DNA from 2 places in the Bacillus cereus group sp. RP37 genome. Region 2 is predicted to be linked to the other one. Evidence: riboswitches for the same ligand, from Rfam matches in the RefSeq annotation. Region 2 holds a riboswitch; the other holds the start of a gene.

Region 1 (3,423 bases), 2.8 Mb from region 2:
AGGCGATGCTAATGAATTATCTGCTAGAGTAATAGCATCTGCTCCAGCTCTTTTCAATGCTCTTGCGCCTTCAAAAAACCGCTGCGTATCTAACGTTTTCGGTGGATCTAATTCCACTACTACTGTCGTTTGTTTTTTTGCTTTCTCTGCTAAAGTGACATGAGCTTTTGAACGTTTCTCATGTGTATGAACTACTTTTGGTCTTTGAATCGTATCCTTTTCTATTACAGGCGTAACATTTAGAGTAGCACGTTTCATACTTTCAATATGTTCTGGAGTCGTGCCACAACAACCACCCAATAACCGAATACCTTGCTCAATAAATTTCGGTGTCATCGCTTCGAAATAAGCCGGACTTCCTTCATATACGTAACGTCCCTCCACATAATTTGGAAGACCTGCATTTGGATATGCTGACAAGTAGCCATTTTGAGGAATCGATATCATTTTAAAAGCTTCCGTCATATGAAGTGGCCCTAGTTGGCAGTTCAATCCAACAACATTTGCACCGTAATCTAATAGCTGTTTTAATATTTCATTTACATCATTTCCATTTTGAGTCGTACCTGCCTCATGTAACGCTAATTGAGCTACAATTGGAATATTCGTTTGTTTTCGTAACACCTGAACAGCATGAAGTAATTCAAACTCATCATAGAAAGTCTCTAATAGCAGTCCATCAACCTGTTCTTCTAATAATGCACTTGCCTGTTCCAACAACATAAATTCTCGCTCCATATCAGTTGTCGTAACAGCTCCGATATGTTTCATACCGCCAATTGTTCCTAAAATTGCATTTTTGTCGGTAACAGATGCTTTCGCCAGTTTTACTGCCGCTCTATTAATTTCAGTAACTTGATTTTCTAAACCATACATACGTAATTTTGCTTCATTTGCTCCGTACGTATTTGTTTGAATCACATCTGCCCCAGCAGCTACATATTGCTTATGAATCGATATAATTAAATCTGGATCAGATATATTCAATTCTTCAAAACTACTTTGCAAACCATGTGAATGTAATAACGTCCCAACCGCACCGTCACCTATTACAATTCCTTTTGACAATAAATCTAGTAATTTCACAAATCTCCCTCATTTCTATCAATATAAAAACCCCCTCTTCACTTTGAAGAGGGGGACATAATCGTTCCTCCTCTTATTATGCAAAACATTCGTTTTGCAGGTATTAGCACCGTTTCAAACATTTCGTTTGAAGGTTGCCGGGTTTCACAGGGCCTTTCCCTCCACCGCTCTCAATAAGAGTTGTCTTTATTATTTTATTTATGTAGCTAAAAGGAAATGCGTTCCCCTTTTAACAATGTTTGCTAATTTTTTAATAAATTTAGCACGCACAAATGCAAAAGTCAATGACACTTGCGGAAAAATAAAAATTATTTAAAATAAAGTTGCAATTCAATTATCTTTTGTTGTAAAGTTAAAAACATAATAAAATTTCATACGAACATTCTTATCTAGAGAGGTAGAGGGACTGGCCCTACGACGCCTCAGCAACCATTAACATTTGTTAATAAGGTGCTAATTCCAGCAAATTGTGAAAGATTTGACAGATGAGAAGAAGACTCTATTCAAACCGAAAGCCTTCTTCTTAGAAGGCTTTTTTTATTTTACATTCACTTAATTGTTAATTTAAAAGGGAGGAATTTTCACATGTCAACTATCGAAACAAAACTAGCACAAATCGGAAACCGGAGCGAAACTACAACAGGAACTGTTAATCCACCTGTTTATTTCTCAACTGCTTATCGTCATGAAGGAATTGGCAAATCTACTGGCTTTGACTACTCACGAACTGGCAATCCAACTCGCGGCCTTTTAGAACAGGCAATCGCAGATTTAGAATACGGTGAACAAGGTTATGCCTGTAGTTCAGGGATGGCAGCTGTTCTCCTTGTCCTTTCCCTATTCCGTTCCGGAGATGAACTTATTGTATCCGAAGATTTATACGGGGGCACTTATCGATTATTTTCTGAGCACGAAAAAAAGTGGAACGTTCGATGTAGATACGTAAATACACAATCTATTAAACAAATTGAGCAGTCTATCACAATTGAAACAAAGGCTATTTTCATAGAAACTCCGACTAATCCATTAATGCAAGTTACTGATATTGCCGCTGTCGCAACTGTAGCGAAAAGACACGGACTACTTCTTATTGTAGACAACACATTCTACACACCTTATATACAGCAACCATTAACAGAAGGTGCTGACATTGTACTTCATAGCGCAACAAAATATTTAGGAGGACATAACGATGTCCTAAGCGGACTTGTCGTTGCAAAAGGTAAGGAACTTTGTGAGGAAATCGCTCATTATCATAATGCCTCTGGTGCGGTCTTAAGCCCATTTGACTCATGGCTATTAATTCGTGGTATGAAAACGTTAGCGCTTCGTATGAGACAACATGAAGAAAATGCAAAAGCAGTTGTCGCTTATTTAAATGATGAAGACGGGGTGACAGATGTATTTTATCCTGGAAGAGGCGGCATGATCTCATTTCGTCTGAAAGATGAAACATGGATCAATCCATTCTTACAATCTTTATCCTTAATTACATTCGCTGAAAGTCTTGGTGGTGTTGAAAGTTTAATGACATATCCAGCAACGCAAACACACGCTGATATTCCTGAAGAAATCAGAACAGCAAACGGTGTATGTAATCGTCTTCTGCGATTTTCCGTTGGCATTGAAAATAGTAACGATTTAATTCAAGACTTACAGCAAGCCATTAAACTTGTAAAAGAAGGTGTAAGAATATGAGTTATTCTATAGATACACTCTTACTGCACAACCAATATAAACATGACTCGCAAACAGGAGCTGTTAACGTTCCCATCTATAATACATCAACATTCCACCAGTTTGATATAGATACGTTCGGAAAATATGACTATAGCCGATCTGGTAATCCAACTCGTGAAGCTCTTGAAGATATCATTGCTTTATTAGAAGGCGGAACAAAAGGATTTGCCTTCGCATCAGGGATTGCAGCGATTTCTACTGCATTCCTCCTTCTTTCACAAGGTGATCACGTACTCATTTCAGAAGACGTATACGGAGGCACTTATCGAATTATAACTGAAGTTCTCTCCCGTTACGGTGTTTCCCATACATTTATTGATATGACTAATTTAGAAGAAATAAAGCAAAACATTAAGCCAAATACAAAACTCTTTTATGTGGAAACACCCTCTAATCCGCTTTTAAAAGTGACAGATATTCGTGCTGTTTCTAAACTTGCAAAATCTATTGACGCCCTTACTTTTGTTGATAATACATTTTTGACACCACTATTCCAGAAGCCACTTGACCTTGGCGCCGATGTCGTTCTTCATAGTGCCACAAAATTCATTGCTGGTCATAGTGATGTTACTGCCGGATTAGCGGTTGTAAAAGATG
Region 2 (3,423 bases):
CACATAAAAAGCCGTACAGAGAATATTCTCTGTACGGCTTTCGTTACTATTCATTATGCTGTTTTATGATACTCTTTCTTTCCCGCTACTTTAGAAAACCTCGGGAAACCAATTAATATAGAAATGATTCCACATACTCCAACTAAGATTGGATAAAACGCATATGGCAACAATTCAATTGGAGATAATGCCGCAAATCCTGCTGCCGTTAACATTTGCGCACCATACGGAATTAATCCTTGCACACAACATGAGAAAAGATCTAATACACTCGCTGATTTACGAGGATCAATTTCATATTGATCTGCAATATTTTTCGCAAGTGGACCTGTAAAGATAATAGAAATTGTATTATTCGCTGTACACATATTCGTCATACTCACTAAGCCAGCAATACCAAACTCTGCTCCTTTTTTTGAACGAATGTTACGCGTTAAAATATTCATTAAATATTGAATGCCACCATTATATTGAATCAGTTCGACCATACCGCCAATTAAAATAGCTAGTAATACTAACTCCATCATACCGCCCATCCCAGTCGTTACACTTTTAAAGAAACTCTCTAACGTGTAACTTCCATCTAAAAGACCGATAACGCCAGATAGTACAGTTCCACCAGTTAACACGATAAGTACATTCCAACCAAGTAGCGCTGTAATAAGTACTCCTGCATAAGGTAAAATCTTTATCCAGTCAAAGCTATGCGCTTTAATCTGCGTATCGCTTCCTAAAGTGAAGATTACTAATAGTACAATTGTAATAATAGCTGCTGGTAATACAATTAAAAAGTTCGTTTTAAACTTATCTTTCATTTCTGTTCCTTGTGAACGTACAGCTGCGATTGTTGTATCTGAAATAAATGATAAATTATCACCAAACATCGCTCCGCCTACGACAGTAGCCATCGTAAGTGCAATTGAGATATCAGTTTGCCCACTAATACCTACAGCAATTGGTGCTAATGCAGCAATTGTTCCCATTGAAGTTCCCATCGCTAATGAAATAAATGCCCCTATAACAAAAATTCCAGCTACGATAAATCCTTGCGGTAAAATTGATAACGCTAAGTTAACTGTAGAATCAACGCCGCCCATCCCTTTTGCTGTTTCAGAAAACGCTCCCGCCAGTACAAAAATCAAAACCATAATCATAATATCTGGGTTCCCTGCACCTTTAGCAAATCGTTCCACTTTTACATTAAAACTTTCTTTACGATTCATTGCTAAAGCGACTCCTACAGCAATTAAAATCGCTACAAGTATCGGCAATTTATAGAAATCACCTGTAATAATTCCAGAACCAATAAATAGCGCCAAAAATATTCCAAGTGGTAATAAAGCCAAACCATTTCCTCTCGTTTCTTTCAAAGTACCATCTCTCCCTAGTTTCAACCTTTTTCTAATGAATAACAAAAGACCTCTTCCAATGAGAAGAGGTCTTATACATCTATAAGAAACGCTCTTCTCATCTTTCAAGCACATGCTTGCTGGATTTGGCACAGCACTCTGAAATCGAGTCCGCTGCCGAGGCATCGTAGGGCCAGTCCCTCCGCCTCTCTTTATAAGAAGGTTTCATATTTATTTTTTAATAATAATTTCTTCCCTAACTTTACTCGCTTACAAAACAAAAGTCAATTATTTTTTGTATAGATTTTTTTGGTAATTATGCAAAAATTTGAATACAACAATCATTTTAACTTTTTGATTTCTTCTTCCAATATTGAAATCCAATAAAATTCACTATTTTTTATTGCAGCTATTATCCATTTCGTAGTGTACCAAGCTAACTCGTACTCTTCTTTTGTAACATCGCCACTTTTATAGGCATCCTCTAGCTCATCTTCATCTAGTACATACATCTTACCGTTCGGTAATAATACTACATCTAAATATAAATCATCAAAATACGGTAAACTACGTTCGTCTATTTCATATTCTTTCGCCACATCGATATAATATTGTACTAATTTTTTCTGATCATCTAACATAGCCGTAATCGCAAAGTTTTTCCCGTCTATGAAATATTGAATCCACGTATACTGATTGCCTGCAATACAAAGTTCTTTACCATCATATTCTTTACAACTTGGTTCTTTCACCTTTTTTATTTCCAGTATTCCTAGCATTCCCTCTTCTATTTGCTTAACCGTATAATCCTTCTCTATTAGTCGCTTCCACGAAGAACCGTCACCATATTTACGTTTCATTACGTCTACTCCTCTTCTATATACAGAAAAGCTCCCACATATTATGTGAGAGCTTGTTCATATTATAATTAAGCCGCTTGTCCTTTTTCAGAAATCTCTTTCAAATAAGCTTGTCCTTTTTCAGCGTCATATTGACCTTCCCACTTAGACATAACTACAGCTGCTAAAGAGTTTCCTACAACGTTAACTGCTGTACGAGCCATATCTAAAATACGGTCAATACCAGCGATGAATGCTAAACCTTCAGGTGGAATACCTACTGTACCAAGTGTCGCTAATAATACAACGAATGATACGCCTGGTACACCTGCGATACCTTTTGATGTAACCATTAATACAAGTAATAATGTAATTTGTTGTGTAATAGATAAATCAATACCGTACATTTGTGCTAAGAAAATAGCCGCAATTGCTTGATATAAAGTTGATCCATCTAAGTTAAATGAATAACCTGTCGGAATAACGAAAGATGTAATTGCTTTCGGACAACCGAACTTCTCCATTTTCTCCATGATTTTCGGTAAAACTGTTTCTGAACTCGCTGTAGAATATGCTAAGATCAGCTCGTCTTTTAAAATCTTAAAGAATTGGAAAATGTTAATTCCAAATATTTTCGCTGTAAGTCCTAAGACAACTACGACGAAGAAGATCATTGCTCCATATACGACAATTAGTAATTTCCCTAATGGAATTAATGAAGCTAGACCGAATGTAGAAACTGTAACACCAATTAGTGCAAACACACCAAATGGTGCAAATTTCATAACTTGGTTTGTTACATAAAACATTGCATCAGCTACACCTTGGAAAAATTGAAGAACCGGTCTTCCTCTTTCACCAATTGCTGCTACACCTAAACCAAATAATACAGAGAAGAAGATAATAGCAAGCATATCTCCGTCAGCTAATGACTTCATAATGTTCGTTGGAACAATATTTACAAATGTATCTGCAAATGAATGACTTTGCACTTGCTCTGTCGTATGTGTATATTTCGAAATATCTGTCTTCGTTAACTGATCCATATTTACGCCTTTTCCTGGTTGGAAAATATTCGCAATTAATAGACCGACAATAATTGCAATTGTTGTAATAATTTCAAAATAAAGAATTGTTTTTCCGCCTAGTCGGCCTAGTTTTTTAACATCGCCAACACCAGCAACCCCAACAACAATACTTGCTACAACAATTGGTACAACGATCATTTTAATTAA

What was found. Region 2 has a riboswitch for S-adenosylmethionine ahead of QCI44_RS20915 (Na+/H+ antiporter NhaC family protein). Riboswitches for the same ligand answer to the same signal wherever they lie in the genome.
Region 1: linked by a shared signal. The riboswitch ahead of metI (cystathionine gamma-synthase/O-acetylhomoserine thiolyase) and the one ahead of QCI44_RS20915 (Na+/H+ antiporter NhaC family protein) in region 2 are both predicted to bind S-adenosylmethionine.

The regions. Positions count from the first base shown of each region.
Region 1 is NZ_JARVHP010000001.1:1,167,284-1,170,706, reverse strand. Features, by position in the region: gene QCI44_RS06190 (bifunctional homocysteine S-methyltransferase/methylenetetrahydrofolate reductase) at 1-1,086, opposite strand, end outside; SAM riboswitch class I at 1,157-1,266, opposite strand; SAM riboswitch class I at 1,469-1,578, shown strand; gene metI (cystathionine gamma-synthase/O-acetylhomoserine thiolyase) at 1,672-2,784, shown strand; gene metC (cystathionine beta-lyase) at 2,781-3,423, shown strand, end outside.
Region 2 is NZ_JARVHP010000001.1:3,968,723-3,972,145, forward strand. Features, by position in the region: gene QCI44_RS20915 (Na+/H+ antiporter NhaC family protein) at 54-1,370, opposite strand; SAM riboswitch class I at 1,465-1,570, opposite strand; gene QCI44_RS20920 (ribonuclease FAU-1 family protein) at 1,691-2,209, opposite strand; gene gltP (glutamate/aspartate:proton symporter GltP) at 2,278-3,423, opposite strand, start outside.